DNA from 3 places in the Variovorax sp. 20P10.2.4 genome. Region 1 is predicted to be linked to each of the others. Evidence: predicted binding sites of a transcription regulator. Region 1 holds the regulator's gene; each other region holds the start of a gene.

Region 1 (12,568 bases):
GCTGTCCGCCGGTGCAGCCGATCGCCACCGTCACGTAGCTGCGGTGGTCGCGTGCGAGCGCATCGAGCCAGCGCGTGAGGAACTGCTCGATGTCCTCGTACATGCGTGCCACGTCGTCGTGCTCGCGCAGCCAGTCGGCCACCGGTGCGTCGCGGCCGGTCAGCGGCCGCAGCGTGGGCACGTAGTGCGGGTTGGGCAGCATGCGCACGTCGAACACGAAATCGGCATCGAGCGGCACGCCGCGCTTGAACGCGAAGGACTCGAAGACCAGCGTCAGGCGGCTCTGCGGCGCCGAGATCAGCGACTTGACGTAGCTCTGCAACTGCGCCGGCCGGATCAGGCTGGTGTCGATCACGTCGGCGCCTTCGCGCAGGTCGGCCAGCAGCTCGCGCTCGAGCTCGATGGCCTGCACCAGCACGCGCTGCTGGTCGGGCACGTCGGTGCGGCCTTCCTGGCTCGACAGCGGATGGCGGCGCCGGGTTTCCGAATAGCGGCGCAGCAGCGCGTCGGTGGTCGCGTCGAGGAACAGCGAGCGCAGCGACACGCCGTCGTTGCGCAGCGCCTCGAGCTGCTGCGGAACGATCGGCAGCGAGACGCCGCTGCGCACGTCCATCGCGATTGCCACGCGCTGCGCGTTCTGCGCGTGCTGCAGCGCGATGAAGGGCGTGAGCAGCTCGGGCGGCAGGTTGTCGACGCAGTAGTAGCCCGCGTCCTCGAGCGCATGCAGCGCGACCGATTTGCCGGAGCCCGACATGCCGGTGATGAGCACCAGGTCGAGGCTCATCGCGCAGCCCCGTGGTCGTGGCGCGCCGCCTTCATGAGGTGGCCGCCGGCGTCTTGTGGCCCAGCATCTCGCGGGCGTGGGCGAGCGAGGTCTGCGAGACCTTCTCGCCGCCCAGCATGCGCGCGATCTCGTTCGCGCGGCTGTCGTCGTCGAGGAGCGATACGCCGCTCTCGGTGCGCGGACCGTCCTTGCCGGTGGTTCCCGCGGTCTGCCGCTTGGCGACCACGAGGTGGTGGTCGGCGCAGGCCGCCACCTGGGGCAGGTGGGTGACCGCGAGCACCTGGCGGTCGCGGCCCAGCTGCTTCATGAGCCGGCCCACGGTCTCGGCGACCGCGCCGCCGACGCCCGAATCGACCTCGTCGAAGATCAGCGTCTGGGCGGCGCCGAGCTGGCTGGTGGTGACCGCGATCGCGAGCGCGATGCGCGAGAGTTCGCCGCCCGAGGCCACCTTGCCGATCGGCCGCGGCGTGCTGCCGGTGTGGCCGGCGACCAGGAAAGCGATCTCCTCGAGACCGGCCTTGCCCGGCTGGGCCAGTGGCTGCAGATCGACCTCGAAGCGGCCGCCCTGCATGCCCAGGCCCTGCATCGCCTGCGTGACCGCCTGGGCCAGCTTGGGCGCGGCCTGCTTGCGCAGCTTGCCGAGCGCGCGGGCTTCCTTCAGGTAAGCCTGCTGCGCCGTCTGCTCGGCGCGTTCCAGGCCTTCGAGGTCGCTCTGCGCGTCGAGGGACTGCAGCTCGGCCTGCCAGCCGGCCAGCAGCGCCGGCAGTTCGGCCGGTGGGCGCTTGTAGCGGCGCGCCAGCGACATCCACAGGCTCATGCGTTCGTCGAGTTCGGCCAGCCGCTGCGGGTCGGTGTCGGCGTCGCGCAGGTAGCCGTGCAGCGAGTGCGCGGCATCGGCGGCCTGCGCGATGCTCGAGGACAGCACCTCGCCGAGCGCGCGGAACTCGGGCTCGATGTGTTCGCAGTTCTGCAGCAGCGTGACCGCGCGCGAGAGCGCGGCCAGCGCGCCGTTGTCCTCGTCCTCGAGCGCGTGGCTGGCGCCCTGGGCGGCGTCGATCAGCGCCTGCGCGTTCGAGATGCGCGTGTGGCTTCCCGACAGTTCTTCCCATTCGTCGGCGCCGGGCGCGAGCTTCGCGACCTCCGAGATCTGCCACTGCAGCCGTTCGCGCTCGCGCTGCAGCGAATCCTGCGTGCCGCGCGCACGCTCGAGCGCGGACAGCGCTTGGCGCCAGCCCTGCCAGGCGGCGTCGAGCGCATCGGTGCGCACGCCGGCGTAGGCATCGAGCAGGCCGCGCACCGCGTCGGGCCGCGTGAGGCTCTGCCAGGCGTGCTGGCCATGGATGTCGAGCAGCCGGTCGCCGATGTCGCGCAGCTGCGTCGCGGTGGCGGGGCTGCCGTTGATCCAGCCGCGGCTGCGGCCCTGCAGGTCGACGGTGCGGCGCAAAAGCAGGGCATCGCCCGCCTCGAAGCCGCCTTCGTCGAGCCAGGCCACGAAGGCCGGGTCGTTGTCGAACTCCGCGCTCACGTCGAGCCGCTCGGCGCCTTCGCGCACCGCGCCCGCATCGGCGCGGTTGCCGAGCGCGAGCTGCAGCGCGTCGATCAGGATGGATTTGCCCGCACCGGTTTCGCCGGTCAGCACCGTGAAGCCGTCGGACAGGTCGATCTCCAGGGATCGCACGATCACGAAATCGCGCAGTGCGATGCGTCTGAGCGCCATCTCAGGAACCTCCTTCGTTCCAATGCAGTTTCTTGCGCAGGGTGTCGAAATAGCTCCAGCCGCGCGGATGCAGGAAGCGCACCCTGAAATCGGAGCGGCGCACCACCACGCGGTCGCCGATCGCGAGCGAGGCCAGCGATTGCATGTCGAAATTCGCGCTGGCATCGCGCCCGCCCACGAGCTCGATCACGATCTCGTCGGCATCGGGCAGCAGCACCGGGCGGTTCGACAGCGTGTGCGGCGCGATCGGCACCAGCACCCAGCCCGGCACCGCCGGATGCAGCAGCGGCCCGCCGGCCGACAGCGCATAGGCCGTCGAACCCGTGGGCGACGCGATGATCAGGCCGTCGGCGCGCTGGTTGGCCACGAAATGCTTGCCCACCGAGACCCGCAGCTCGACCATGCCCGAGGTCGCGCCGCGGTTGACCACCACGTCGTTCATCGCGAGCGCATCGAACACCACGGCGCCGTCGCGCATCACCTGCGCGTGCATCAGGCTGCGGTGGTCTTCCTCGTATTCGCCGGCCAGCATCGGGATCAGCGTGGCCTGGAAGTTGTCGAGCGGGATATCGGTGATGAAGCCGAGCCGGCCCCGGTTGATGCCGATCAGCGGGATGCCGAAGGCCGCGAGCTGCCGGCCGATGCCGAGCATGGTGCCGTCGCCGCCGACCACCAGGCCGAGGTCGCACTGCTGGCCGATCTGCTCGACCGTGAGGGCTTCGTAGCGGTCGCCGGTGGGCAGGGCCTGGGCCGGTTCGTCGTCGCCGCGCGGCTGTTCGACGTAGACCTTGCAGCCCTGGGATTCGAGAAAACTCGCGATGCCTTCCATCACGCTGTCGCGCTCGCCGCACCGGGCTCCGGAAGCCTGGTATTTGCCGATCAGCGCGACGTGACGAAAGGGAGAGGTCATGGCTACAAATTACAACACTAAAATCTTGCAATGCTGGACGACCGCGCCAAGTTGCTGCTCAAGACGCTCGTCGAGCGCTACATCGCCGAAGGCCAGCCTGTCGGCTCGCGAACGCTCTCGCGTTCCTCGGGCCTGGACCTCTCGCCCGCGACCATCCGCAACGTGATGTCGGACCTCGAGTCGCTCGGGCTGATCGCCAGTCCGCACACCTCGGCCGGCCGCGTGCCCACGGCGCGCGGCTACAGGCTTTTCGTCGACACCATGCTCACCGCGCAGCGCGAGCACCTGGCCGCGCCGAGCCTCGCGCCCGACCAGCCGCAGCGCGTGATCGCCAACGCGGCGCACCTGCTGTCGAACCTCTCGCAGTTCGTCGGCGTGGTGATGGCGCCACGGCGTTCGTCGGTGTTCAAGCAGATCGAGTTCCTGCGCCTGTCGGACCGCCGGCTGCTGGTGATCATCGTCTCGCCCGAAGGCGACGTGCAGAACCGCGTGATCTTTCCGGAGGCCGACTATTCGCAGTCGCAGCTGGTCGAGGCCGCGAACTACATCAATGCCCACTATGCGGGCCTGACGATCGAGCAGGTGCGCGACCGGCTGCAGTCCGAGGTCGACACGCTGCGCGGCGAGATCGCGGCGCTGATGCAGGCGGCCGTGAAGGTCAGTTCTGACGTGCTGAGCGAATCGCAGGAGGACGACGTCGTGATCTCGGGCGAGCGCAACCTGCTCGCGGTCAGCGACTTCTCGAGCGACATGGGGCAGTTGCGCCGCGCCTTCGAGCTCTTCGAGCAGAAGGCGCAGCTGATGCGGCTGCTCGACGTGTCGAGCAAGGCCGAGGGCGTGCGCATCTTCATCGGCGGCGAGAGCCAGGTGGTGCCGGTCGAGGAACTGTCCATCGTCAGCGCCAACTACGAGGTCGACGGCCAGGTCGTGGGCACGCTCGGCGTGATCGGCCCGACGCGCATGCCCTACGAGCGCATGATCCAGATCGTCGACATCACTTCCAAGCTGGTCAGCAACGCGCTGAGCCACCGCAAGTAGCAAGGCGCCTTTTCGGCGCGAATAGAATCGAGCCCACGTGGGCCGTTAGCTCAGTTGGTTAGAGCAGCGGACTCATAATCCGTTGGTCGATGGTTCAAGCCCATCACGGCCTACCACCCGTATTTTTGAGATTTGTTTCGACGGATCGAAAAGGCCTCAAAAATACATGCTATGATAGCAAGCTGTGCGGCTGTAGCTCAGTTGGATAGAGTACTTGGCTACGAACCAAGGGGTCGTGGGTTCAATTCCTGCCAGCCGCACCACTCTTCAAGGGTCAACTCGGAAACGAGTTGACCCTTTTCTTTTTGGTACGAGGCTCGTCCGCGCGGCGGACGCCACGCTTCTCTTTCGATCTCCGGAGGCGTCGCTTGAACAAGGCATTCACCAAGGAAACGGATTCCGACGCGGACGACGATGGCGCCGACGGCGCCATGCCGCCGCTGCCCGCGGGCGGCAAGAACTACATCACCCCCGCCGGCTATGCGCGGCTGCGCACCGAGCTGCTGCAGCTGATGGACGAGGAGCGGCCCAAGGTGGTCGAGGCCGTGCACTGGGCCGCCAAGAACGGCGATCGCTCGGAGAACGGCGACTACCTCTACGGCAAGAAGCGGCTGCGCGAGATCGACCGCCGCATCCGCTTCCTCACCAAGCGCCTCGAGATCGCCGAGGTCACCGATCCCTCGGTGCATCACGGCAGCGACCAGGTCTTCTTCGGCGCCACGGTGCGCTATGCGGACGAGAACGGCGACGAGCGCAGCGTGACGATCCTCGGCATCGACGAGGCCGACAGCGCGCAGTCGCAGGTCAGCTGGATCTCGCCGATCGCGCGGGCGCTGCTGAAGGCGCGCGAGGGCGACGTGGTCAAGCTCGTCACGCCGGGCGGCACGCACGAGGTCGAGCTGCTGTCGGTCGTCTATCCGGCGCCGGGGCCGGGCGCTGCTTAGAGGCTGCGCCGCAGGCGCGGCGCGGACTCAGGACGCGGGAACGGTGCGCGCCGCGGACAGCACCGAGGTGGTCCGGCGCACCGAGCGCAGCACCGCGTCCAGATGCGAGCGGTCGCGTACCGCGATCACGAAGCGCAGATCGGTCGAATCCTGCGGCGTCTCGTCGGCCATCTCGACGTGGGTGATGTCGGCTTCGGCATCGGCCAGCGTCGCGGCCACGCGCGCCAGCACGCCCTTGTCGTTGCGCACGGTGATGATCACGCCGGTTTCGAAGGCGCGCGTCGGTTCGTCGGCCCACTCGACCGCGAAGAAGCGTTCGCTGTCCTTGTGGCGCAGGCGCTGGCCCACGCCGCAGGCCTCGGTGTGCACCACTAGGCCTTCGCCGTGGCCGAGGTAGCCCACGATCGGGTCGCCCGGGATCGGGCGGCAGCACAGCGCGAAGCGCACCGAGGAGTTCTCGCTGCCGTCGAGCGTGACCGCGCCCTGCGAGATGGTTTCGTGCGAGATGAAGCGCTCGCGGCTCAGCAGCAGCGCGTCGGGACGTTCGCCAAGCTCGGCCATGAGCGCCATCAGCCGCTTGGCCACGATGCTCGCGATGCGCTTGCCCAGGCCGATGTCGGTCAGCAGTTCGGCGCGCGTGCGGTTGCCGGTGAAGCGCAGCAGCTTTTCCCACAGCGGCTGGTGCTCCGCATCGTCCTCGGGCAGCTTGCTCAGGCCTTCGGCGCGCAGGGCCTGCGCCAGCAGCTTCTCGCCCAGGCCTTCGGATTCGGCGTGGGCCAGGGTCTTGAGGTAGTGGCGGATCTTCGAGCGCGCACGGCCGGTCCGCACGAATCCGAGCCAGGCCGGATTGGGCGTGGACACCGGCGCGGTGATCACCTCGACCACGTCGCCGTTCTTGAGCTCGGTGCGCAGCGGCACCTGGTCGCCGTTGATGCGCGCGGCCGAGGTGTGGTCGCCGATGTTGCTGTGGATCGCGTAGGCGAAGTCGACCACGGTCGCGCCGCGCGGCAGCGCCATGATCTGGCTCTTGGGCGTGAAGACGTAGACCGCGTCGGGGAACAGGTCGACCTTGACGTGGTCCCAGAACTCCGCGGCATCGCGCGTTTCGTCCTGGATGTCGAGCAGCGACTGCAGCCACTTGGTGCCCAGGCGGTCGTTGCTGGCCGTGCTCGGGTCCGCGGCCTTGTAGAGCCAGTGCGCCGCCACGCCCGATTCGGCCACCACGTGCATGGCGTCGGTGCGCAGCTGGAATTCGACGCTGACGCCCGCCGGGCCCACCAGCGTGGTGTGCAGCGACTGGTAGCCGTTGAGCTTGGCGATCGCGATGTGGTCCTTGAACTTGCCCGGCAGCGGCTTGTACATCTGGTGCAGGATGCCCAGGCCGGTGTAGCAGGCGATCACGTTCGGCACGATCAGCCGGAAGCCGTAGATGTCGGTCACCTGGGCGAAGCTCAGGTGCTTTTCCTCCATCTTGCGGTAGATCGAATAGAGCGTCTTCTCGCGCCCCGCGATCCGCAGCGTCATGTGGGCGGCGGCGAAGGCGGTCTCGACCTCGCGCTGCACCTTCTGGATCAGGTCGCGCCGGCGGCCGCGCGCCTTGGCCACGGCCTTGGCCAGCGTGGCATAGCGCCATGGTTTGAGGTGCCGGAACGACAGTTCCTGTAACTCGCGGTACGTCTGGTTGAGGCCGAGCCGGTGCGCGATGGGCGCGTAGATGTCGAGCGTTTCGCGCGAGATGCGGGCCCATTTCTCGCGCGGCGCATCGGCCAGCGTGCGCATGTTGTGCGTGCGGTCGGCCAGCTTGACCAGGATGACGCGCACGTCGCGCGCCATCGCCAGCAGCATCTTGCGGAAGGACTCGGCCTGGTTCTCTTCGCGCGTGTTGAACTGCAGCTTGTCGAGCTTGGTGAGGCCGTCGACCAGTTCGGCCACCGGCGCGCCGAAGCGCTCGATCAGCTCGGGCTTGGTGACGCCGCAGTCCTCGATGGCGTCGTGCAGCAGGGCGGCCATCAGGGCCTGCGCGTCGAGCTTCCATTCGGCGCATTGCGCCGCCACGGCGATCGGGTGGGTGATGTAGGGCTCGCCGCTGTTGCGCAGCTGGCCCAGGTGGGCCTCGTCGGCAAAACGGTAGGCGCGACGGACCAGTTCGGTGTCTTCGGGGCTCAGGTAGTCGAGCCGCGCCGTCAGGGCCGCGAAGCTGGCGGCGGCCGCATTCAGCGCCGCCGGGCTCGGCTTCGGCGTGCCCGCAGGGGCATGGGACTGAGATTTTGCGACCGCGCTCATGGCTATCACTTTAGCGTGACCGCTGTGTGGACGTGATCAGGCGTAAAAAAAGCACCGCGTCGCGGTGCTTTTCCGTTGCAAGCCTGCGTCAGCGATCAGCCGGGAACCTTCTTGAGCATTTCCAGGCCGATCTTGCCTTCGGCGATCTCGCGCAGCGCGGTCACGGCCGGCTTGTTCTTGCTTTCGATCTTCGGGGCATGGCCCTGGCTCAGCATGCGCGCGCGGTAGGTCGCGGCGAGCACGAGCTGGAAGCGGTTGGGGATCTGCTGCAGGCAGTCTTCGACAGTGATGCGGGCCATGATGGAATCTTTCGGTCGGTGAGCGTGGAATCAGGGGATGTTCAAGGCGGCGAAAGTGTCGGCACGCGCGCGTCGCTGCGCGGAATACCGGAGCCGCTGAGCGTGGACGATCGCCTTGAGATCGAACAGTGCGCGCTCAAATAACTCGTTGATTATAACGAAATCGAATTTCCCGGCCTGGGCCATCTCTTCGGCGGCGTTCTGCAGCCGCAGTTCGATGACCGCGGCGCTGTCCTCGCCCCGGCGTTCCAGCCGCGAGCGCAGCTCTTCCCAGCTCGGCGGCAGGATGAAGATCATCACCGCGTTCGCGAAGGCCTTGCGGATCTGCAGGGCCCCCTGGAAGTCGATCTCGAGGATCACGTCGGCGCCCTGGGCGATCCGTTCCTCGATCGCCTTCTTGGAGGTGCCGTAGCGCTGCCCGTGCACGTGGGCCCATTCGACGAAGGCGTCCGAAGCCACCATGGCATCGAATTCCGAGGTCGAGGCGAAGAAGTATTCGCGGCCGTGCTTTTCCTGCCCGCGCGGCGAGCGCGTCGTGTGCGACACGGAGGGCTGCACCGCCGAGTCGAGCTCCATCAGGGCCTTCACGAGGCTCGACTTGCCGGCCCCGCTCGGTGCCGCAACCACGAAGATGTTGCCGGGATAGTCCATGCTTTCCTTCACTCGCTCGCTCACTCGATGTTCTGGACCTGCTCGCGCATCTGCTCGATCAGCACCTTCATGTCCACGCCGATGCGCGTGAGTTCAAGCGCCGCCGACTTGGAGCCCAGCGTGTTGGCCTCGCGATGCAGCTCCTGGATCAGGAAGTCGAGCCGCTTGCCGATCTCGCCGCCCTTCTTGAGCAGCCGCTCGATCTCGTCGAGGTGCGAGTTCAGCCGCGTCAGCTCCTCGGCCACGTCGATGCGGATCGCGAACGCGGTCGCCTCGGTCAGTGCGCGGTCCTGCGCCGCTTCGGGCAGCGTGCCGCCACCGTTGGCGCCCAGGCCCATGGCCTCCTGCCAGCGCTCGAGAAAACGGGTGCGCTGCTGTTCGACCAGCTGCGGCACCAGCGGTCCGGCCTGCGCGACCAGTTCGCGCAGCTGTCCCAGGTGCGCCTCGAGCATCTTGGCCAGCCGCGCGCCTTCGCGCTGGCGGGCCGACACCAGCGCCTCGAGCGCCTTGCCGGTCACCTCGAGCAGGTCGGCGCCCCAGTCGCCGCGCGGCGCGCTGTCGCTGCCGGCCAGCCGCAGCACGTCGGCCACGCTGAGCTCGCGCGCGCCGGGCAGCCAGGCCTTGATGCCGTCCTGCACGCCGTTGAGCCGCTGCAACAGCTTGACGGAGGGCTCCGCCACGCCTCCCTGTGCATTGGTTTCGATGGCCGCGCGCAGTTCGACCTTGCCGCGCTTGAGGCGGCCGGTCAGCAGTTCGCGCAGGGCGGTCTCGTGCTGGCGCAGCTCTTCGGGGAGCTTGAAGGTGAGGTCGAGAAAGCGGCTGTTGACCGAGCGGATTTCGACCCCGAGCCGGCCCGCGGCCAAGGGCCGCGCGTCGGTTTCGGCATGGCTGCCCGAGGGGCCGTTCTGGCCGCTGGCATAGCCGGTCATGCTGTAAACTGGCATTGCGCCTCTCTGTGGTTCTGCTTGCATTCACCGAGGCACCGGCACGGCGTTCGCTTGCCGCACCATCGCCTTCGGGCGAAACTCCCGGATTATGTCAAAGGTCAAGCCGTCACCTCTGCCGCCCGATACGATCATCGGTGGCTACCGCATCGTTCGCAGGTTGTCGGCGGGCGGTTTCGGGGTGGTGTACCTGGCCATCGACCCCAGCGGCCAGCAGGTCGCGGTCAAGGAGTATCTCCCTTCTTCGCTCGCCACCCGTGGCCCCGGCGAACTCGCCCCGCAGGTGCCGGCCGAGAAGCTCTCGCTGTACCGCCTGGGCCTCAAGAGTTTCTTCGAGGAAGGCCGCTCGCTCGCGCAGATCTCGCATGCCTCGGTGGTCAGCGTGCTCAACTTCTTCCGCGAGAACGAGACCGTCTACATGGTCATGAACTACCTGGAGGGCGCGACCCTGCAGGACTTCGTGGTCACCGCGCGCGACCTCAAGCGGCAGAAGGTGTTCCGCGAATCGACCATCCGTTCGCTGTTCGACGAGATCCTGCGCGGCCTGCGCATCGTGCACCAGTACAAGATGCTGCACCTCGACATCAAGCCCGCCAACATCTTCGTCACCGACGACGACCGGGCCGTGCTGATCGATTTCGGCGCCGCGCGCGAAGTGCTCAGCAAGGAAGGCATCTTCATCCGCCCGATGTACACGCCCGGCTTCGCCGCGCCCGAGATGTACCGCCGCGATTCCTCGATGGGCCCCTGGACCGACATCTACGCGATCGGCGCCTGCATCTACGCCTGCATGCAGGGCTACCCGCCCAACGACGCGCCGCGCCGCATCGAGAAGGACCGCCTGAGCCTCTCGCTGTCGCGCCTGCGCGGCGTCTATTCCGACAACCTCATCGAGGTGGTCGAGTGGTGCATGTCGCTCGATCCGCTCTCGCGCCCGCAGTCCGTGTTCGCGCTGCAGAAGGAGCTCAGCCGCGAGGGCGAGCGCCGCTACACCAAGCTCACGGTGGGCGAGAAGGTCCGCCTCTCGATCGACAACATCCGCTCCTTCGACAAGAAGAGCGCGCCCCGCGCGGCGGCACCGACGACCCGTCCGGCATGACGACGCAGCGCATCGCCGCCTCGATCCTTGCCCGCCTGGAGGCGCGGCCATGAAGTTCTCCGTCTTCCAGGTCAGCCGCAAGGGCGGCCGTCTCAAGAACGAAGACCGCATGGGCTACTGCTACACGCGCGAATCGGGCCTGTTCGTGCTGGCCGACGGCATGGGCGGCCATCCCGAGGGCGAGGTGGCCGCGCAGATCGCGCTGCAGACCGTGGCCGCGCTCTACCAGCGCGAGGCGCGTCCGATGGTGAAGGACCCCAAGGCCTTCCTCGCCGAATCGGCGATGGCCGCGCACCAGCAGATCATGCGTTACGCCAGCAGCAAGGCGATGCTCGACACGCCGCGCACCACCGTGGTCGCGGCCGTGCTGCAGGCCGGCATGGCCACCTGGATGCATTGCGGCGACTCGCGCCTGTACGTCGTGCGCGACGGCCGCCTGCTGGTGCGCACGCTCGACCATTCGCATGCCGAGCGCCCGCGCCACCGCGGCGTGTCCGAGTCCTCGCCCGCCAACCGCAACCTGCTGCTCACCTGCCTCGGCTCGCCCACCACGCCGCTGTTCGACGTGTCGGCCCCGCTCGCGCTGCAGCGCGGCGACCGCATCATGCTGTGCTCCGACGGCGTCTGGGGCGTGCTCGACGATGCGCTCATCGTGCACACCCTGTCGTCCGGCAAGCCCGTGTCCGATGCCGCGCCCGACCTCGCCGAGATGGCGCTGCGCAAGGGCGGCTCGCACAGCGACAACGTGACGCTGATCGCGCTCGAGTGGGAAATGCCCGATGCGCCCGGCGAGGAGCCCGGCATCTCCACCGACAGCATCAGCGACGGCGTGTTCGCCTCGACCATCCAGGCCGGCATGCTCGCCGACGACGAGATCGAGGACCTCGACGAGGACGCCATCGAGCGTTCCATCGCCGAGATCAACGAAGCCATCCGGCGTTCGGCGGCCCGCAAGACCTGAATCGTTCCGCGCCTTCCCGTTCGAGGGCGCGCCCGTGTTTTTCCCTTCTTTTTTCTTCATCAGACCATGACAGCTTTCACCCGTAGCGGCGGCCGCGCCGCCGACCAGTTGCGCCCCGTGCGCATCACGCGCGGCTTCACCATCCACGCCGAGGGCTCGGTGCTGATCGAGTTCGGCCAGACCCGCGTGCTGTGCACCGCCTCGGTCGAGGAGAAGGTGCCCCCGCACAAGAAGGGCAGCGGCGAAGGCTGGGTCACGGCCGAATACGGCATGCTGCCGCGCGCCACCCACACCCGCAGCAGCCGCGAGGCCGCCAAGGGCAAGCAGACCGGCCGCACGCAGGAGATCCAGCGCCTCATCGGCCGATCGATGCGCGCCGTGTTTGACCTCGCCGCGCTCGGCGAACGCACCATCCACCTCGACTGCGACGTGCTGCAGGCCGACGGCGGCACCCGCACCGCCGCCATCACCGGTGCCTTCGTCGCCGCGCAGGATGCCGTCAGCAAGCTGATCGCCGCCGGCACGCTGGCCGCTTCGCCGATCAAGGGCCATGTCGCCGCCATCTCGGTGGGCATCGTCGGCGGCACGCCGCTGCTCGACCTCGAGTACACCGAGGACTCCGCCTGCGACACCGACATGAACGTCGTCATGACCGGCGCCGGCCATTTCGTCGAAGTGCAGGGCACCGCCGAGGGCGTGGCCTTCACGCGCGAGGAGATGAACCTGCTGCTGGGCCTGGCCGAGAAGGGCATCGGCGAACTCGTCGTCCTGCAGCAGCAGGCCCTGCAGTCGAAGTAGCAGCCATGAACCGCGGCCCGCAGAAGGCCGCCGTCGTTATTCCTTTCCACGTATGAAACTCGTCCTGGCTTCCAACAACGCCGGCAAACTGGCCGAACTGCAGCAACTCTTCGCCGAACTCGACGTCACGCTCGTGCGGC
Region 2 (5,780 bases), on a different contig from region 1:
TGCGCGTTCGCGGCCTGCACCACCAGCCGGAAATGCGTGCCGCGGCCCAGGCGCGAATGCATCTGCACCGGATGGCCGAGCAGGCGCGAGAGACGCTGCACGATCGACAGCCCGATGCCCAGCCCGTGCGAGCGATCGCGGCCCGGGTTGTCGACCTGGTAGAACTCCTCGAAGATCCGGCCCGACTGCTCGGGCGCGATGCCGATGCCGGTGTCGCGCACCTCGATCCAGACCGTCTCGCCGCGGTCGCGTGCGATCACCGTCACGCCGCCGCTGGCGGTGTACTTGAGCGCGTTGTCCATCAGGTTCGACAGCATGCGGTGCAGCAGTTGCGGATCGCTGCGCACCCACAGGCCGCTGGCGCGCACGCGCAACTGCAGCGACTTCTGCTCGGCGCGCGCCGAGAAGGTGTGGTTGAGCGGCAGGAACAGCGCATCGAGCTGCACCGCCTGCACCTCGGGCACGACCACGCCGGCATCGAGCCGCGAGACGTCGAGCATGGTGTCGAGCGAGGCGCCGAGCGCGTTCACGGCGCGCATCAGCCGTTCGGCATTGCGGCCTTCGGGGCGGTTGCGCAGTTCGTTCTCGAGCGCCGCGCCGAACAGCGCGATGGCATGCAGCGGCTGGCGCAGGTCGTGGCTGGCGGTGCCGAGGAAGCGGGTCTTCTCGAGGCTGGCGCGCTCGGTGGCCGCGATCTGCTCGCCCAGGCGCGCGGCCAGCGCCTCGTTCTCGAAGCGCAGCATCAGCGAATCGGTCAGGAGCCGGTGCTGGCGGATGCCCGCGTGCAGGGTCAGCATCAGGTAGGCCGCGCCGGCCGCGGCCAGGAACAGGTGCAGCCCATCGCCCTGCCAGGCCAGCGCGGTGATCATGCCCAGCGACATCGGCAGCGTGTAGCCGAACAGCGCCGGCTTCAGCGGCCACAGCGACTGCGAGGCACGCGCGCAGCTGCCGACGATGACCGCCATCAGCAGCGAGGTCATCGGCAGGTTGCCGGCCGGCACGACCAGCCAGGGCACGACGGCCGTGACCATGCTGACCAGCGTGACCAAGCGCGAGATCTTGCGCGCCCAGTACGGGCTCTCGACGGCCGGCCGCGCCGGGTACCAGCGCGGCGTGAAGAAGACATAGATGTCGGCCAGCACCATGCCGGCCATCCAGAACAGCAGCCGCGGGTCGTGCAGCTGCGCGTAGAGGATGGCGCCGAACACCGCCACGAAGCACAGGTGGGTCAGCGTCGAGGCGCTGTAGGTGTCGTAGACCGAGGCGACGTGTTCGCGCAGCACGCGCTGGCCGAGAACGACGTCGGCGGCCGGGTCGTTCAGCACCGCGCGCCGTTCAATGCAGGGTGCTGATCAACTGGGCCCGCGAGCGCATGCCGAACAGCAGCAGGATGGTCGACACGTGGTTCTTCACCGTGCCTTCGCTCAGGTTGGCGAGCTGGGCGATCTCCTTGTTCGCCTTGCCCTCGAGCACCCACTGCAGCACCTGCATCTGGCGCGGCGTGAGTTCCTGCCAGGCGCTGGCGTGGGCGAACTCGGCATAGCCGGTGAGCGCCTTCGGCACGGCCGGCGGCGGCGACTGGGCGGCATCGGGGTCGAGCAGGCCGCAGGCGCGGATGAAGCTCACCACTTCCTTGAGGTCGGCCGACTTGGGCAGGAAAGCGCTCGCGCCCAGCGCCAGCACGCCCTGCGCCAGCGTGCTGTTGCCGGTGCCCGAAAGCACCACGATGCGGGCCTCGGGATAGCGCAGGCGGAACTCGGCCAGGCCGCTCAGGCCATGGGTGTCGGGCAGCGCGAGGTCGAGCAGCACCAGGCCGATGGCGTCCTGGTGCGCCTCGTAGAGCTTGAGCGCGTCGGCGACGTTGCCGGCCTCGTAGACCTCGATCGCGGCGCCCGAGGAAGTCGCCTGGGCCTGGACCAGCGCACAGACGCCTAGCCGCAGCAGGTCGTGGTCGTCGACCACCAGGATCGCGGTGCGGCCGCGCGGCGCGATGCCGGCCTGCGCCGCCGAGGAGGGGGGAGTGGAGGAGGAAGAGGGATCGAGCGGAGCCACGCGCCGCATCTTAGCGGTGCACCCAGGGCGCGACAGTGCCGGAAGTCATGGCGATCCCCGCGATGGCCGCTTGGTGTAATGCTATTGTTTATATAGCACTTGCCAGCGAAGCCGGCGCGGGGCACCATCGGCGGATTCCATCGCGGGCCGCAACGAACGGCGCGCACGAGCCACGGAGACATGCCATGCCGCACACCGCCACCGCCCACGCGCCCGAGGCCGCCAGCGACCGCAAGGTCGACCGCCTGCTGGCCCACTACGAACAGAGCCACCGGCACCCGACCAACGAGCGGATCCACTTCGTCGCGATCCCCGCGATCATGGTCAGCCTGGTCGGGCTGATCTTCGCGATCCACCCCTGGGCCGCCTACGCCTTCCTGCTGGCCAGCTTCGTCTACTACCTGACGCTGCGCTCGCCGGTCTTCCTGCTCGCGATGGGCATCCAGACCGCCATCCTGCTGGCGCTGGTCCATGCCATGGGCAGCCTTGTGTTGCCGATTTCCGCCGCCATCTTCGTGGTGGCCTGGATCTTCCAGTTCGTCGGCCACAAGATCGAGGGACGGAAACCTTCGTTCTTCGAAGACATCCAATACCTCTGGGTCGGGCCGCTGTTCGTGGTGTCCAAGCTGCTGCTCAAGCTGGGTATCCGCTGGTAAGTACCCGCTTACGGGGCTTTGTCGGCTGCAAGTCGGACAAGACCGCGGTCTTTCGGGGCCGCCGGCCGACAGCCCTTGCCTATCGGCCCGATAGAGACTTTAGGGGAACCCTTGCCTTAGCACTCCCTCTAACCGAGTGCTAATATGGCCAATACGAAGGAGTTTCCCCTGATGACATCCCTGTCTGGAGCCTCTGCCAACCAGCTCGCCGTCGCCAACCCCTGGTCGATGGTGCCCCCGCTGGGTAACCTGGATGCTTACATTTCGGCCGCCAACCGCCTGCCGCTGCTCACCCTCGAGGAAGAGCAGGGCTTCGCCCGCCGTTTGCGCGACCACAACGACCTCGAAGCGGCCGGTGCGCTGATCCTTTCGCACCTGCGCCTCGTGGTGTCCATCTCCCGCCAGTACCTGGGCTACGGGTTGCCGCACGGCGACCTGATCCAGGAAGGCAACGTCGGCCTGATGAAGGCCGTGAAGCGTTTCGACCCCGATCAGGGCGTGCGGCTGGTGAGCTACGCCATGCACTGGATCAAGGCCGAGATCCATGAGTACATCCTGAAGAACTGGCGCATGGTCAAGGTCGCGACGACCAAGGCCCAGCGCAAGCTGTTCTTCAACCTGCGCTCGATGAAGCAGGGCTTCAAGGCCGACTCGGCCGCGGCCGACACCGGCACGCACCGCGAAACGCTGAGCGCCGACGAGGTGACGCAGATGGCCGCGCGCCTGAACGTGAAGCCCGAGGAAGTGCTCGAGATGGAAACCCGGCTCTCGGGCGGCGACGTGCTGCTCGACCCGAGCCCGAACGACGACGGCGAGGAAGCCTTCGGCCCGATCGCCTACCTGGCCGACGCGACGCAGGAACCGACCGCGCTGCTCGAATCGCAGCAGCGCGACCGCCTGTCGAGCGACGGCATCGCGACCGCGCTCGAGGCCCTCGACGCGCGCAGCCGCCGCATCGTGGAAGAGCGCTGGCTCAAGGTCAACGACGACGGTTCGGGCGGCATGACCCTGCACGACCTCGCCGCGGTCTATGGCGTGAGCGCCGAGCGCATCCGCCAGATCGAGGTGGCCGCGATGAAGAAGATGAAGAAGGCGCTGGCCGATTACGCCTGATCGGCTTCTTTCGCCCCTTCGAACGAGCCCGGCCCCGCGCCGGGCTTTTTCATGGGCGCGCTTCGTTCAACCCGAGGTCTTGGCGAGCGTGCGCAGCGCGCGCTTGGCGATGTAGCGCGTCTCGGGGGTGTTCGACTCCTTCACCCAGCGCGCGCACACGCCATCGACCCACTCCGCCTGCGTCTTGCTCGCGTCGTTGAGCCAGTTGGCGACCGAGTTCTGCACGTAGCGGCTGCCGTCGGCGCGCAAGGGTTCGAGCAGCGGCAACGCGCGCCAGGGCTCGGCCTTCAGCGCCTCGATCTGCGCGCACCACACGCCGCGCGGGCGCGTGAGTTCGCTCGCGAAGCGGCGGATGTTCGGATCGTCGTCGCGCACCCACGGCTGCAGCAGCGCGAGCGCCTCGTCGAGCGAGCCGACGACCGCGTCGCGCACCGCCATCCAGGCGATCTCGCGCACGCCGAAATGCGGATCGGCCGCGAAGCGCCGCACCGCCTCGAGCTGCCCGGCCAGCGGCAATTGCGACAGCGTGACCCACTGCGCCGCCCAGCAGCGCGCGACGTCGCTGGCATGCGTGGCGAGCCGGTGCGCGACCGCATCGCGTTCGTCGTGCAGCGCGGCGAGGTCGTACAGCGCCCGCGCGATGTGGCCGTGCCGCTGCATCGGCTTGAAGGCACTCAGCATCGCCAGCGTGTCGACCAGCCGCTCGCTCGCCGCGTCGAGGCCGATGTGGCCCGCCACGCTGCGCGCCAGCTGCGGCAGTTCGAGCGCGAGGAATTCGTTGAGGTTGACGGTCTCGATCAGCCCGTCGTTGAGCGCGCGCAGCACCTCGGGCGGGATCAGCGCGATGCGGAACGCGCCCTTGCGCGCCTTGAGGTGCTCGACCGCTTCGATCGCTGCGGCGAGGCTCGCGACCTCCGTGCCGGGCGCCATCGACTCAGGCCGCCAGCAGGGTCTTGATGTCGGCCACCATCGGCGGCATGCCGGCGCCGTAGCGCGCGTACAGCCGCAGCCGGCCCTGCGGGTCGTAGACGAAGCTCGCGGCCGAGTGGTCCATCGAGTAGCTGGTGGGCGTCTTGCCGTCGACCTTCTTGTAGTAGACCTTGAAGTCCTTGGTCGTGGCGGCCAGTTCGTCGGTCGTCGGGATCAGCGCGACGAAGCTGGGGTCGAAGGCGCCCATGTAGGCCTTCATCACCTCGGGCGTATCGCGTGCCGGGTCGACCGTGACGAACACCACCTGCAGCTTGTCGCCGTCGGCCCCGAGCTGCTGCTTGACCTGCGCCATCTCGGTCATGGTGGTCGGGCAGACGTCGGGGCACTGCGCGTAGCCGAAGAACAGCACGACCACCTTGCCCTTGAAGTCGGCCATGGTGCGCAGCTTGCCGTCGGCATCCTTGAGCGAGAAGTCGCGCGCGTAGTCGGCGCCCGTGATGTCGACCGCATTGAAGCTCTGCTTGGTCTCGTTGCAGCCCGCGAGGCCCAGCCCCACGGTGGCGGACACGGCCGTCCAGCCCGCGCCGGCGGCGATCAACTTCAGGGCATTGCGCTTGTTCATGGGTCAGCGGAGGTAATGGTCGACGAGCAAGGCCGCGAACAGCACGCTCAGGTGGATCAGCGAGAACCGGAAGGTCTTGCGCGCCAGGGTGTCGGAGTAGTTGCGCCACAGCGCGAAGGCGTAGCCGGTGAAGCCCACGCTCACGACCACCGCCACCGCGAGGTAGAGCCAGCCGCTCATGCCGTAGATGAAGGGCATCAGGCAGCCCGCGAACAAGATGAAGGTGTAGAGCAGCACCTGCAGCCGCGTGAACTCGTTGCCATGCGTGACCGGCAGCATCGGCAGGCCGGCCTTGCGGTAGTCCTCGACACGATAGAGCGCGAGCGCCCAGAAGTGCGGCGGAGTCCACAGGAAGATGATGAGGAACAGGATCAGCGCCTCCGGTCCCACTTCGCCGGTCATCGCGG
Region 3 (12,568 bases), on a different contig from region 1:
GATGACCTTGCCGAGGTTCTGGAACAGGATCAGCGCCACCTCGAACTCGCGTGGCTGCAGGCGGACTTCCACGCCATCGACCAGCACCACGCGCGCCTGCCGCTTGAAATGGAAGCTGCCCCAGATCAGGTCTTCCTCGACCGGCGGCGCGCTGGTGCCGTTCCTGCGCGAGTGCAGCAGCCGCAGGCGCATGGCCAGCTCGGCACCGTCCACCGGCGCCGTGGCGAACTCGATCCGTTCGCCGTTGATCGATTCGTCGTCGAAGGTGGACGCGAGCTCCAGGGCATCGCGCGAGACGACCACGAGGATCGGCAGCTTCACCATGCTGCGCAGGTTGACCCAGCGCCGCGGGCTCCACGCCTTGTCGGCACAGGCGATCAGCGCGTCGTAGCGGCGGCCCGAGGACAGCGAATCCCACAGGTTCTGCACCGAATCGAAGGCCGCCGAGGCGAACCCTTGCGAATCGAGCGCATCGCGCAACGCACCTCGGTTGCGGTCGTCGCCGAAGACCAGCGCCAGCGAGGAGATGGATCCCGGGTTCGAGAGCCCGGCGTTCGTCGTCGGGCTCATGCGTACGCTCCAGGCGCCGGCGCCGCCGATTCGGAGCTCGGGACCAGCTCGGCCACGAAGCGCCGGACGCTTTCGCGGACCACATCGAGGTCCATGTCAGGCTCGCGCGACGCGCGCAGCACCACGCCTTCGACGAAGCATTGCAACGCAAACACCCGGCCGCGAATCTCCGCCTCGGGCAAAGAGCGGTTGGCCTGGCGCAGGCGGGCCTGCAACAGGGCGACGAGCGCCTGGCGTTCGCGAATCACGGCCTGCGCGTTGGCGCCGGCCACGCGTGCCCGGCGTGTGCCCTCCGCGACCGCTTCCAGCATGAATGCCGCGTTTGCCGCGCCGGTGGAGCGCCAGCAGCGCATCCGGTCGCAAACGAAGGCCGCCACGGCCTCGGGGGTGAGCTCCGTCAGGCTGCCGAGCCCCAGCCCCTGCAGACGGTCGAGCAAGGCCAGCACGATGTCGTCCTTGGTCGCGAAGTGGCGACGAATCTCGTCAGGACTCGTTTCGGCCGCATCGCAGATGCAGACCATCGATACGGCCCGGATGCCACGCTGCGCGAAGCACATGGCCGCCACCGAAAGAATGCGGTTGCGCGATGAACTTTCATCGTGCGCACCGCCCGCTTGCTTCATCCCTGTTTCCTGTACCACTTGAATCCTTTCGACGCATGCTGAACAGACAGAATCTGTTGCATTGAAGAGAGTGAATATTCATTTTTTCTTAGGTTAACCTACTGGCTCTTTCTGGAGGGCCCAGTCCGCCTGATTCCTAGGGGAAAGCAACAACATTCACGCGAAAACCGGAACTAGTTCTCGATACCTTGCTTCTGCGTCATCAAATTGTCGGCAACGTCCCTCTTCGTGAAAGATGGCCTGGTCCGGTGCTGGGAATGGCGCCAATCCCCCTTGTCAGCGGCCGGCACCCCTCACAACATGAATGAATGTTTATACTTTCAAGACTTTCATGAACGTCGACGCCACCCCCTCATGCAACACCACCCTCAAGGAATTCCCGAGTGAATAGCACGACCAAGCGCTCGTCCCCCAAGAGCGAACTGCGGGCGGAGTCGCAGCGACAGAGGATCCTGAAGGCCGCCAGGGAGTGCTTCATCGAGGACGGGCTGCATGCGGGCACCATCGCCCGCATCAGCGAAGCGGCACAGATGAGCCCGGGGCTGATCTATCGCTACTTCGCGAGCAAGGAAGAGATCGTTCTCGCGCTCATGCACCAGCAGATCAGCACCGGCAACGGGGTGAACCTGGTGGGCCTGCCGCCGAAGGTCGTGACCACGCGCATCTGCGAATACCTGCGCCGCTGGCTGGCGGGCGATCCCGACGTGCCGAGCGCCACGCTGATCCTCGAGATGAGCGCCGAGAGCACGCGCAACGAAGCGATCGCGCAGCAGATCACCAAGGTGGACGGAGAAGCCAGGACATCGCTGGCGGCCTGGCTGAGCGATCTCCTCGGCAAGTCCGGCGCGGCCTTGGGCGAGCAGGAGATCGGGATCCGCGTCCTCACGCTCGAATGCTTCGTCGAGGGCCTGTTGATTCGCGCGGTGCGCGAGCCGAAGCTCGACATGGAACGCGTCGAGAAGAGCCTGGACGGCCTCATGGCCACCCTGGTGCACCCTGCGCTCGGCAATGCAACTTGATGGCGTTGGGCCGCGGACGGTGCACCTTTCACCCGGTGTTGCCTGTGATAGAGTGCCTCCAGCGCGCCTGCCGCGCTCGCCTTTGGGGACGACTCCAAGACGCGATCACCGTTCGGGGACGACCCTGCGCTTCTGCTGAAGTTCAACCATGGTCACTCCTCGCAAACTGCCGCCTCCGGGCGCTGCCCTCCAACCTTCCGTTCCACCGTCGACCTGGCTGCTGCTGATCGCCGCCTGGGCCGTCGTCGGCGCGTTCGCCGTCTTCGGCGCCGGCTGGCTCGGCCCCTCGATGACACCGGTCACGGCGGGCATCGCGTTCGCGGCGCTGTTCGTCACGATCCTGGCCGCGTCCTTCGGCGTGGTGAAGGAAGCCGACCATCTCGCGCATGCGCTGGGCGAGCCCTACGGCACCCTGATCCTCACGCTGTCGATCGTGCTGATCGAGGTGGTGCTGATCGCCTCCGTGCTGCTGGGGCCGGGCGACTTCCCCACCATCGGCCGCGACTCGATCTTCGCCGTCATGATGATCATCATGAACCTCGTGATGGGCCTGTGCCTGATCGCAGGCTACGGCCGCAACGGCCATCAGGGCTACAACGCGCAGGGCACCGCCTCGTACCTGTCGATGGTGGTACTGCTGGCCAGCATCGCACTGGTGCTGCCGAAGTACCTGAGCGGCGCGGGCGAGTTCACGACCTTCCAGGCCATCGGCATCACGGCGGTCACGGCCGTGGTCTACGCGGTCTTCCTCGGCCTGCAGATGCGGAGCCACCGCAAGCTGTACATGGAGCCCGCACCGGGCCTCGATGCCGATCCGGCCCGCCAGGCCGTCGGCCTGCTGCCCCAGCCCGCGCGGACGGACACGAAGTTCCTCGTGCTGCGCTCGGCCCTGCTGATCGCGCTGATCCTGCCGATCGTGCTGCTCGCCCACCATCTCGCGGTGGTCACCGACTACGGCATCGCGGCGGCCGGCGCGCCCACCGCCCTGGGCGGTGTCCTGATCGCCATCATCGTGTTCACGCCCGAGTCCATCACGGCCGTGAAGGCCGCGATGAACAACGAGATGCAGCGCGCCATCAACCTGTGCCTCGGCGCCTTCGTCTCCACCGTGGGGCTGACGGTGCCGGCCGTGCTCGTGATCGGCCTCGTGACCGGCAAGCAGGTGATCATGGGCATCTCGAACGCGGAGACGGTGCTCTACATCGCCACCGTGGCGCTGGGCATGCTGAGCTTCAACGGCCAGAAGACCTCGGCGGTCCAGGGCTGGATGAACCTGGCGCTGTTCGCGATCTTCGGGCTGCTCCTCTTCAGTCCCTGAGCCGGTTCTCCCGCTCAATAGGTGCGGCTCGGCACGCCCGACATCGACAGTGCCCACTGCGCGATCCGGTCCTTGCGCTCGAAGGCCACGCCCGGGTGCTTGTTCGCATAGGCCAGGAACTCGCCCAGCGCCTTCACGCGCGCGGGCGTGCCGCCGATGCGGTCGTGGGTGGAGATCGACATCATCCGCCGGCGTCCGGCCGCCTCGGCATAGAGCTGGTCGAACTCGTCCTTGAGCTCCTGGCCGAAGGCCGCGGCCGTGAGCGGCCCCTCCGCGCCGAAGCGGGCGATGTCGTTCATGCGCAGCGTGTAGGGCACGACCGCGAAGGGCTTGCCGTTGACCTGCGTCGTCATCGGCTCGTCGGCCGAGAGGTCGTCGATGTGGTACGTGAAGCCCAGTTCCTGCAGGATGCCGAGCGTGCGTGGCGTGCCGCGCAGCCAGAACGCGTTGTAGCCCGCGGGCCGGGTGCCGGTGGCCTTGACCAGCGCATCGATGTTGGCCTGGTAGGAGGCGCGCTCCTGCTCGGGCGAGATGTCCCAGTGCGGGGTCCAGGTCTGGCCATGCGCGGCGGCTTCGTGGCCGCGCTGCACGATCTCGCGCGCGAGCTGCGGGTTGCGCTCGACCGCCTGGCCGGTCATGTGCGAGGTCACCTTCACGCCATGCCGGTCCCACAGGTCGAGCAGCCGCGGGATGCCTTCGCGCACGCCGTATTCGAACCAGGTGCGCGCCGGCAGGTCCGGGTACTTCGCATCCATGGGCGGAAACGGCGAGCCGTTGTCGTGCTCGCTCTGCGCGCCCGACTCGAACTGCATCGACACCGAGATCACGAGCCGCGCACCGTTCGGCCAGTAGCGGCCGGTACCGGCCGTGGCTGCGGTCTTCGGTCGCGCCTGGGCCCACGCTTCGCCGGCCGCGAGGCCGGACAGCGCGGCGGCCGCCACCGTGCCCGCGCCGCCGCGCAGGATGTTGCGGCGCTCGAGGCTGCCGATGGAGGGGTTGGCGTTCATCTGGAGGATCCCTTTCATGGATGGTGGGGGTTCGAGGGCGGGTTCCACTGCTGCTTCCAGTAGTTCGCCTTGGGGTGTTCGCGCAGGAACACGCAGCACTGCACCCATTGGTCGGGCGACAGTGCCTCGACCGCGCGGGACAGCACCGTGAACGCGGTGTCGGCCATCCGCTGGCTCACTTCGCTCGCGCGCGGATTCGTGAGCACCAGCGTGGCGATCAGTTGCTGCGCGCCGGGCTCGTCGCCGCAGAGCTCGGCCACGATGGGTTGCACGCGCGATTTCAGATCGCCAAGCGCGGCCGATCCGCTGTCCGCGAGCGCGCGGTGCAGCGTCCGCAGGGTCTGCGGCCAATCGATGGCCGCGAGCAGAGGAGGCGACGCCTCGACAACGATGTGGGGCATGGCGCGCGACCTCAGTCCAGCTTGATGCCGGCCTCGCGGATCAGTTGCTGCCAGCGGATGCGCTCGTCGGCCATCATCCGCGCGAAGGCCTGCGGCGAGCTGTCGACGGCTATCGATCCCAGTTCCGCGAGCTTGTCGCGCGTGTTCTTCTGCGCCAGCGCGCGGCCCATGTGCTCGACCAGCCAGGCCTGGCGTTCGCTCGGCGTGGCCGCGGGCGCGACGAAGCCGTACCAGCCGCCGATCTGCGCATCGACGCCGCTCTCCTTGAGCGTCGGGACCTCGGGCAGCGCGCGGATGCGCGCGGGGCTGGTCACGGCGAGTGCCTTGAGCCGGCCCGACACGATGTGCTGCAGCACCGCCGGCGTGGCCTCGAACAGCAGTTGCACGGAGCCGCCCATCAGATCGTTGAGCGCCGGCGCCGAGCCACGGTACGGCACGTGCAGGATCGACACCTGCGCCTCGCGCTTGAAGAGTTCGGCCGCCAGGTGCTGCGGCGTGCCGTTGCCCGCCGAGGCGTAGGAGTAGCGGCCCGGTGCCTTGCGCAGCACCTCGAGCGCCGCGCGCAGGTTCGGCGCGGGGAACGAGGGATGCGCCACCATCACCAGCGGCACCGACGCGGCCCAGGCCAGCGGCGCGAAGTCCTTGGCCGGGTCGTAGTTGAGCTTGGGATAGAGCGCGGCATTCGCCGCCATCGGGCCGAGCGCCGCGAGCAGCAGCGTGTGGCCGTCGGCCTCGCCGCGCGCCACGGCTTCGGTGCCGATGTTGCCGCCCGCGCCGCCGCGGTTGTCCACGAGCACCGTGGCGCCGCTCTCCGTCTGCAACGCATGCGCCATCAGGCGCGAGATCGCGTCGGTGGTGGCGCCGGCCGGGTATGGGCAGACGATGCGGATCGGCTTGGAAGGAAAGGCCTGTGCGTGCGATGCGCCGGCAAGGCCGGGGATGGCAAGGGCCGCGCCGGCCTGGAGAAAATTTCGTCGCTGCATGAATCGGTGCTTCCTGATGTCTCGTCTTGGGAAGCAGTTTCAGAGCATGCGCCGGCCGCGGCAAATCGCATTTTTCGGCACACCCCATCGGATAATCCGATCGCCATGACCGCACGCCCCAGCAGCCGCGCCCAGCGCGCACGCGATCCCCTCGAGCTCGTTTCGCTGCGGCAACTGCGCTACTTCAGCGCCGCGATGCGCGCGCCCAGCTTCAACGGGGCGGCGCGCGAATGCTCGATCTCGCAGCCCGCGTTGTCGGAACAGATCGCGCTGCTCGAGCAGGTGCTGGGCGTGCCGCTCTTCGACCGCACCGGGGGCCGCGCGGTCCCCACGCTGTCGGGGCACGAACTCGAACGCCGCATCGCGGGCAGCCTGCTCGAACTGCAGTCGGCCTTGCGCGAGGTGCCCGAGCGGGCCGACACCATCTCGGGCCTGGTGCGCGTGGGACTCGTGCAGTCCTACGGCGCCTGCTGGGTGGTGCCGGTGATGCGCGTGGCGCAGGCGCGCTGGCCCGCGCTGTCCGTGGCGCTGCGGCGGCGCACCGCGCACGCGCTCGAGGAAGGCGTGCTGCGCGGCGACTTCGAGTTCGCGGTGAGCTTCGATCCGCATCCCCATGCCGACCTCGAGATCGCGCAGTGCTTCGTCGAGCGGGCCGTTGCCGTCGGCGCCCCGCCGCGGCGCGCGCGGCGGCTCACGCTGGCGCAGCTCGCGCCCTGCAGGCTCGCGCTGCTGCCGAGCGAATACATGATGCGCCGCGAGCTCGACGCGGCCTTTGCCTCGCAGGGCCTCAAGCCGCAGGTCCAGCTCGAATCGGATGCACTCGAAGACCTGGTGGCGGCCGCGCGCGAGAGCGGCATGGTCGCGATCCTCAATGCCGCGGCCGCATCGAGCCTGGCGGTGCACGACGCGGTACCGATCGACTGCGTCGAACTGCAGCGCAAGGCCTGCCTCGTGCGTTCACGCACGCGCCATCACACGAACGCGTCGCGCCATCTCTGGGATGCGCTGGTCGCGGGCGCGCCGGCCCTGCCGTCGGGCTGGACCGCGCCCGGCAAGGCACGGCGCTAGATGCTTCGCAGGTTCACGCGCCGCGACAGGGCCTCGGCACTCTCGCGCCGCTCGCTGTAGCGATCGACCAGATGGCCGGCGCAGTCGCGCGTCAGCAGCGTGAACTTGACCAGCTCCTCCATGACGTCGACCACGCGTTCGTAGTACGGCGAGGGCTTCATGCGCCCGGCTTCGTCGAACTCGAGGTAGGCCTTGGCGACCGAGGACTGGTTCGGGATGGTGATCATGCGCATCCAGCGTCCGAGCACGCGCAGCTGGTTCACCGCATTGAAGGACTGCGAGCCGCCCGAGACCTCCATCACGGCCAGCGTCTTGCCCTGCGTCGGCCGCACGGAGCCGACCGACAACGGAATCCAGTCGAGCTGCGCCTTCATGATGCCGGTCATCGCGCCATGGCGCTCCGGCGAGCACCAGACCATGCCTTCGGACCACTGCGCGAGCGCGCGCAGCTCCTGCACCTTCGGATGGTCCTCGGGCTCGCTGTCGGGCAGCGGCAGGCCGCGCGGATCGAAGACGCGGGTCTGCGCGCCCAGCGCGCGCAGCAGCCGCTCGGCCTCTTCGGTCAGCAGGCGGCTGTACGAACGCTCGCGGACCGAGCCATAGAGCAGCAGGATGCGCGGCGCGTGCGTCGAGCGCTCGGCGGGCCACAGCTGCTGTGGGTCCGGCAGCCGGAAGGCCTCCGCATCCAGGTTCGGCAGCTCAGGGCTTGGCGACACGCTGGCCTTTCGCATCGATGACGGGCTCGCCGTCTTCCTTCGAGAACGCGCCGCGCTGGGCGTGCGGCAGCAGGTCGAGCACGGCCTCCGATGGCCGGCACAGGCGCGTGCCCAACGGCGTGACAACGATCGGGCGGTTGATGAGGATCGGATGCGCGAGCATGAAGCCGATCAGTTCCGCATCGGTCCACTTCGCATCGGCCAGCCCGAGCTCGTCGTGGGGCGTGCCCTTCTGGCGCAGCAGGTCGCGCACGCCGATGCCCATGTCGGCGACCAGTTGCTCGAGCGTTGCGCGGCTCGGCGGATGCTTGAGGTACTCGATGACGGTCGGCTCCTCGCCGCTGTTGCGGATCAGCGCGAGCACGTTGCGCGAGGTGCCGCAGTCGGGGTTGTGATAGATCGTGATGTCGCTCATGGAAGGGAGGGATGTCGCTGGTGAGAAAGCAGATCAGCCGAAGCTCAGGCGCAGTGCGAGCGCGGCGAGGGTCAGGGCGAGCACGGGCACCGTCATGACGACGCCCACCTTGAAGTAGTAGCCCCAGCCGATGGTGGTGCCCTTCTTCGCGAGCACGTGCAGCCACAGCAAGGTGGCGAGGCTGCCGATCGGCGTGATCTTCGGGCCCAGGTCGCAGCCGATGACGTTGGCGTAGACCATCGCCTCCTTCACCACGCCGGTGGCGCCCGAGGCATCGATGGAGAGCGCGCCGATCAGCACCGTCGGCATGTTGTTCATCACGGAAGACAGCGCGGCCGCCAGGAAGCCCGTGCCCAGGGCCGCGCCCCAGATGCCGCCTTGCGCGAAGACGTCGAGCAGCGTCGATATCTGCTCGGTCAGGCCGGCATTGCGCAGGCCGTAGACCACCAGGTACATGCCCAGCGAGAACACGACGATCTGCCAGGGCGCGCCGCGCAGCACCTTGCGCGTGGCGATGACCTCGCCGCGGGCCGCCACGGCCAGCAGCAGCAGCGCGCCAACGGCCGCCACGGCGCTGACCGGCACGCCCAGCGGCTCGAGGCCGAAGAAACCGACGAGCAGCAGCACCAGCACGACCCAACCCGCGCGAAAGGTGGCCGGGTCGCGGATGGCATCGGCCGGGCGCTTCAAGCGGCTGGCGTCGTAGCGCGCGGGGATGTCGCGGCGAAAGTAGAGCAGCAAGGCCAGCAGGCTGGCGACCACCGCGGCGAGATTGACCGGCACCATCACCGCCGCGTAGGCGTTGAAGCCGATCCCGAAGAAGTCGGCCGAGACGATGTTGACGAGGTTCGAGACGATCAGCGGCAGGCTCGCGGTGTCGGCGATGAAGCCGGCCGCCATCACGAAGGCCAGCGTGGTGGCCGGCGTGAAGCCCAGCGCCACCAGCATGGCCATCACGATCGGCGTGAGGATCAGCGCGGCGCCGTCGTTGGCAAACAGCGCCGAGACGGCCGCGCCGAGCAGCACGATGAAGGCGAACAGCCGGCCGCCGCTGCCGCCGCCCCAGCGCGCGACGTGCAGCGCGGCCCATTCGAAGAAGCCGGCCTCGTCGAGCAGCAGGCTGATGACGATCACGGCGATGAAGGTCCCGGTGGCATTCCAGACGATCTGCCAGACCCGCACGACGTCGGGCAGATGCACCACGCCGAGGGCCAGCGCCACCAGCGCGCCCAGCGCGGCGCTCCATCCGATGCCGAGGCCGCGCGGCTGCCAGATGACGAGCACCAGGGTCGCGAGAAAGATGAGAACGGCGGTGAGCATGGGGCGAGGAAACGATGCGGCGCCGACCGTCAGCAGTCGCAGGACGCGCCTTGCGCATCGACTTCGCAGGGCTGCCCCTGGCAGCAGTTCTCGCTCAGATAGGCCAGCAGCCCGTTCATCTGGTCGAACGAGGCGCGGTAGATCAGGTGGCGCCCCTGCCGCTCCTGCGACACCAGGCCCGCACGGCCCAGCTCCTTGAGATGAAACGACAGGCCCGTGGCCGGAACGCCCAGCGTTTCGGTCAGCGCGCCGGGCGTCATGCCCTGCGGGCCGGCCACGACCAGGGCGCGAAACACACGCAGGCGCACGCTCTGTGCGAGGGCCATGAGGGCGCGGATGACGGCTTCTTCTTCCATACTTCAATTATCGTTGAAATATTGAATCGTGGCAACCGACTTCCCGCGCAACCCGCTCCGGCGCTTGAAACCCCGGCGATTGCCCTTATGATTAGCACTCGCTGTGGTTGAGTGCTAACAAGCCTCGCCTCCAGTCGACGGGCAACCGGTCCTGCAGGATGGGCGCCCAAAAAACCACCACCCAGTTTCTTATCCAGGAGATGCAATGAAACTTCGTCCTTTGGCCGATCGCGTGATCGTCAAGCGTATCGACAGCGAAACCAAGACTGCCTCGGGCATCGTCATCCCCGACGCCGCCGCCGAGAAGCCCGATCAGGGTGAAGTCCTGGCCGTGGGCCCGGGCAAGCGCAATGACAAGGGCGACCTGTCGGCCCTGACCGTGAAGGTCGGCGACCGCGTCCTGTTCGGCAAGTACAGCGGCCAGACCGTCAAGGTCGATGGCGACGAGCTGCTCGTCATGAAGGAAGACGACCTGTTCGCGGTCGTCGAGAAGTAATCCACCCATCCCATTCGGAGTAAACAAACATGGCAGCAAAAGACGTCGTCTTCGGCGGAGAAGCCCGCGCACGCATGGTCGAGGGTGTGAACATCCTGGCCAACGCGGTCAAAGTGACCCTGGGCCCCAAGGGCCGCAACGTGGTGCTCGAGCGCTCGTTCGGCGCCCCCACCGTGACCAAGGACGGTGTGTCGGTCGCCAAGGAAATCGAACTCAAGGACAAGCTGCAGAACATGGGCGCCCAGCTCGTGAAGGAAGTGGCTTCCAAGACTTCGGACAACGCCGGTGACGGCACCACCACCGCGACCGTGCTGGCACAAGCCATCGTTCGCGAAGGCTTCAAGTACGTGGCCGCCGGCATCAACCCGATGGACCTGAAGCGCGGCATCGACAAGGCCGTGACGGCCCTGGTCGAAGAGCTGAAGAAGGCTTCGAAGCCCACCACCACGTCGAAGGAAATCGCTCAAGTCGGCTCGATCTCGGCCAACAGCGACGAAACCATCGGCAAGCTCATCGCCGACGCGATGGACAAGGTCGGCAAGGAAGGCGTGATCACCGTCGAAGACGGCAAGTCGCTGGACAGCGAACTGGACGTCGTCGAAGGCATGCAATTCGACCGCGGCTACCTGTCGCCCTACTTCATCAACAACCCCGAGAAGCAATCGGCGCTGCTCGACAACCCCTTCGTGCTGCTGTTCGACAAGAAGATCAGCAACATCCGTGACCTGCTCCCCACGCTGGAACAAGTCGCCAAGGCCGGTCGTCCGCTGCTGATCATTGCCGAAGAAGTCGAGGGCGAAGCCCTGGCGACGCTGGTCGTGAACACCATCCGCGGCATCCTGAAGGTCGTGGCCGTCAAGGCGCCTGGCTTCGGCGACCGCCGCAAGGCCATGCTCGAAGACATCGCCATCCTGACGGGCGGCAAGGTCATCGCCGAAGAAGTCGGCCTGACCCTCGAGAAGGTGACGCTGGCCGACCTGGGTCAAGCCAAGCGCATCGAAGTGGGCAAGGAAAACACCATCATCATCGACGGTTCGGGCGCTGCTGCCGACATCGAAGCCCGCGTGAAGCAAGTGCGCGTGCAGATCGAGGAAGCGACCAGCGACTACGACCGTGAAAAGCTGCAAGAGCGCGTGGCCAAGCTGGCCGGCGGCGTTGCAGTGATCAAGGTCGGCGCTGCCACCGAAGTCGAAATGAAGGAAAAGAAGGCTCGCGTCGAAGACGCCCTGCACGCCACCCGCGCTGCAGTGGAAGAAGGCGTGGTTGCCGGTGGTGGCGTGGCCCTGCTGCGCGCCAAGCAAGCCGTGGGCGACCGCGTGAAGGGCGACAACGCCGACCAGGACGCCGGCATCAAGCTGGTCCTGAAGGCCATCGAAGCCCCCCTGCGCGAAATCGTGAACAACGCCGGCGGCGAAGCCTCGGTGGTGGTGAACGCGGTGCTGGCCGGCAAGGGCAACTACGGCTTCAATGCCGCCAACGACTCGTACGGCGACATGCTCGAGCTGGGCATCCTGGACCCGACCAAGGTGACCCGCACCGCGCTGCAGAACGCCGCTTCGGTGGCCTCGCTGCTGCTGACGACCGAAGCCATGGTGGCTGACGCTCCGAAGGACGACGCTCCTGCCGGCGGCGGCATGCCCGACATGGGCGGCATGGGTGGCATGGGCGGCATGGGCATGTAATTGCCTCTCGCCCGGCGAGCGCTTCGGCGTTCGACGGGCGGGTCGTTCAGACACGACGGAAGGCCGGGGTTCGCCCCGGCCTTTTTCTTTGGGCGCGCCGCTTCAGCCGCGCGCCCTGCGCCGCGGCCCCGCTGCGGTCGACGCCATGTCGATCGGCAGCGGCGCGTCGGCCTTGACCTCGCGCAGCACGATCGCCGAGCGCACGTGCGTCACGCCGGCCTGCTCGAACAGCGTGGTGTGCAGGAACTGCTCGTAGTGCTTGATGTCGGGCACCAGCACCGTGAGGATGTAGTCGGCCGGCCCGGTGGCCGAGGCACAGCGCACCACCTGCGGGCTCGCGGCCACGGCACGCTCGAAGTCGCGCACCTTGGCCTCGCTGTGGCGGTCGAGGTTCACCTCCGTCACGGCCGCGAGGTTGAGCCCCACCTTCTCGCGGTCGACGATCACCGTGTAGCCGCGGATCACGCCGCTGGCCTCCATGTCCTTGATGCGGCGCCAGCACGGCGTGGGCGACAGCCCCACCGCGTCGGCGATCTGCTGCACGGTCTGGCGCGCGTCGCGCTGCAGTTCGTCGAGGATGCGCAGCGAATGATG

Evidence for each region. Region 1 encodes HrcA, which represses chaperone genes, less so after heat shock. Its sites were predicted from a motif close to TTAGCACTCNNNNNNNNNGAGTGCTAA; they were not measured.
Region 2: the regulator HrcA is predicted to act here: its motif matches at 2,825-2,851, upstream of rpoH (RNA polymerase sigma factor RpoH).
Region 3: the regulator HrcA is predicted to act here: its motif matches at 9,888-9,914, upstream of AC27VN_RS00890 (co-chaperone GroES).

What each region holds. Positions count from the first base shown of each region.
Region 1 covers NZ_JBZAYE010000029.1:1,176-13,743, forward strand. Annotated here, with positions in the region: gene rapZ (RNase adapter RapZ) at 1-784, opposite strand, end outside; gene recN (DNA repair protein RecN) at 816-2,501, opposite strand; gene AC27VN_RS04905 (NAD kinase) at 2,503-3,411, opposite strand; gene hrcA (heat-inducible transcriptional repressor HrcA) at 3,442-4,449, shown strand; tRNA gene AC27VN_RS04915 (tRNA-Ile) at 4,489-4,565, shown strand; tRNA gene AC27VN_RS04920 (tRNA-Arg) at 4,636-4,712, shown strand; gene greB (transcription elongation factor GreB) at 4,818-5,393, shown strand; gene AC27VN_RS04930 (RelA/SpoT family protein) at 5,421-7,676, opposite strand; gene rpoZ (DNA-directed RNA polymerase subunit omega) at 7,772-7,975, opposite strand; gene gmk (guanylate kinase) at 8,006-8,626, opposite strand; gene AC27VN_RS04945 (YicC/YloC family endoribonuclease) at 8,647-9,570, opposite strand; gene AC27VN_RS04950 (serine/threonine protein kinase) at 9,662-10,669, shown strand; gene AC27VN_RS04955 (PP2C family protein-serine/threonine phosphatase) at 10,719-11,630, shown strand; gene rph (ribonuclease PH) at 11,697-12,428, shown strand; gene rdgB (RdgB/HAM1 family non-canonical purine NTP pyrophosphatase) at 12,481-12,568, shown strand, end outside.
Region 2 covers NZ_JBZAYE010000432.1:2-5,781, forward strand. Annotated here, with positions in the region: partial or broken gene AC27VN_RS29335 (sensor histidine kinase) at 1-1,325, opposite strand, end outside; gene AC27VN_RS29340 (response regulator transcription factor) at 1,336-2,061, opposite strand; gene AC27VN_RS29345 (Mpo1 family 2-hydroxy fatty acid dioxygenase) at 2,238-2,708, shown strand; gene rpoH (RNA polymerase sigma factor RpoH) at 2,880-3,821, shown strand; gene AC27VN_RS29355 (DNA alkylation repair protein) at 3,888-4,751, opposite strand; gene AC27VN_RS29360 (SCO family protein) at 4,756-5,373, opposite strand; gene cyoE (heme o synthase) at 5,377-5,780, opposite strand, start outside.
Region 3 covers NZ_JBZAYE010000004.1:3,899-16,466, reverse strand. Annotated here, with positions in the region: gene AC27VN_RS00950 (winged helix-turn-helix transcriptional regulator) at 1-570, opposite strand, end outside; gene AC27VN_RS00945 (TetR/AcrR family transcriptional regulator) at 567-1,193, opposite strand; gene AC27VN_RS00940 (TetR/AcrR family transcriptional regulator) at 1,577-2,212, shown strand; gene AC27VN_RS00935 (calcium:cation antiporter) at 2,361-3,530, shown strand; gene AC27VN_RS00930 (polysaccharide deacetylase family protein) at 3,545-4,555, opposite strand; gene AC27VN_RS00925 (5-carboxymethyl-2-hydroxymuconate Delta-isomerase) at 4,552-4,938, opposite strand; gene AC27VN_RS00920 (Bug family tripartite tricarboxylate transporter substrate binding protein) at 4,950-5,921, opposite strand; gene AC27VN_RS00915 (LysR family transcriptional regulator) at 6,027-6,989, shown strand; gene arsH (arsenical resistance protein ArsH) at 6,986-7,720, opposite strand; gene arsC (arsenate reductase (glutaredoxin)) at 7,689-8,120, opposite strand; gene AC27VN_RS00900 (arsenic transporter) at 8,154-9,440, opposite strand; gene AC27VN_RS00895 (ArsR/SmtB family transcription factor) at 9,470-9,796, opposite strand; gene AC27VN_RS00890 (co-chaperone GroES) at 10,002-10,292, shown strand; gene groL (chaperonin GroEL) at 10,322-11,974, shown strand; gene AC27VN_RS00880 (Lrp/AsnC family transcriptional regulator) at 12,077-12,568, opposite strand, start outside.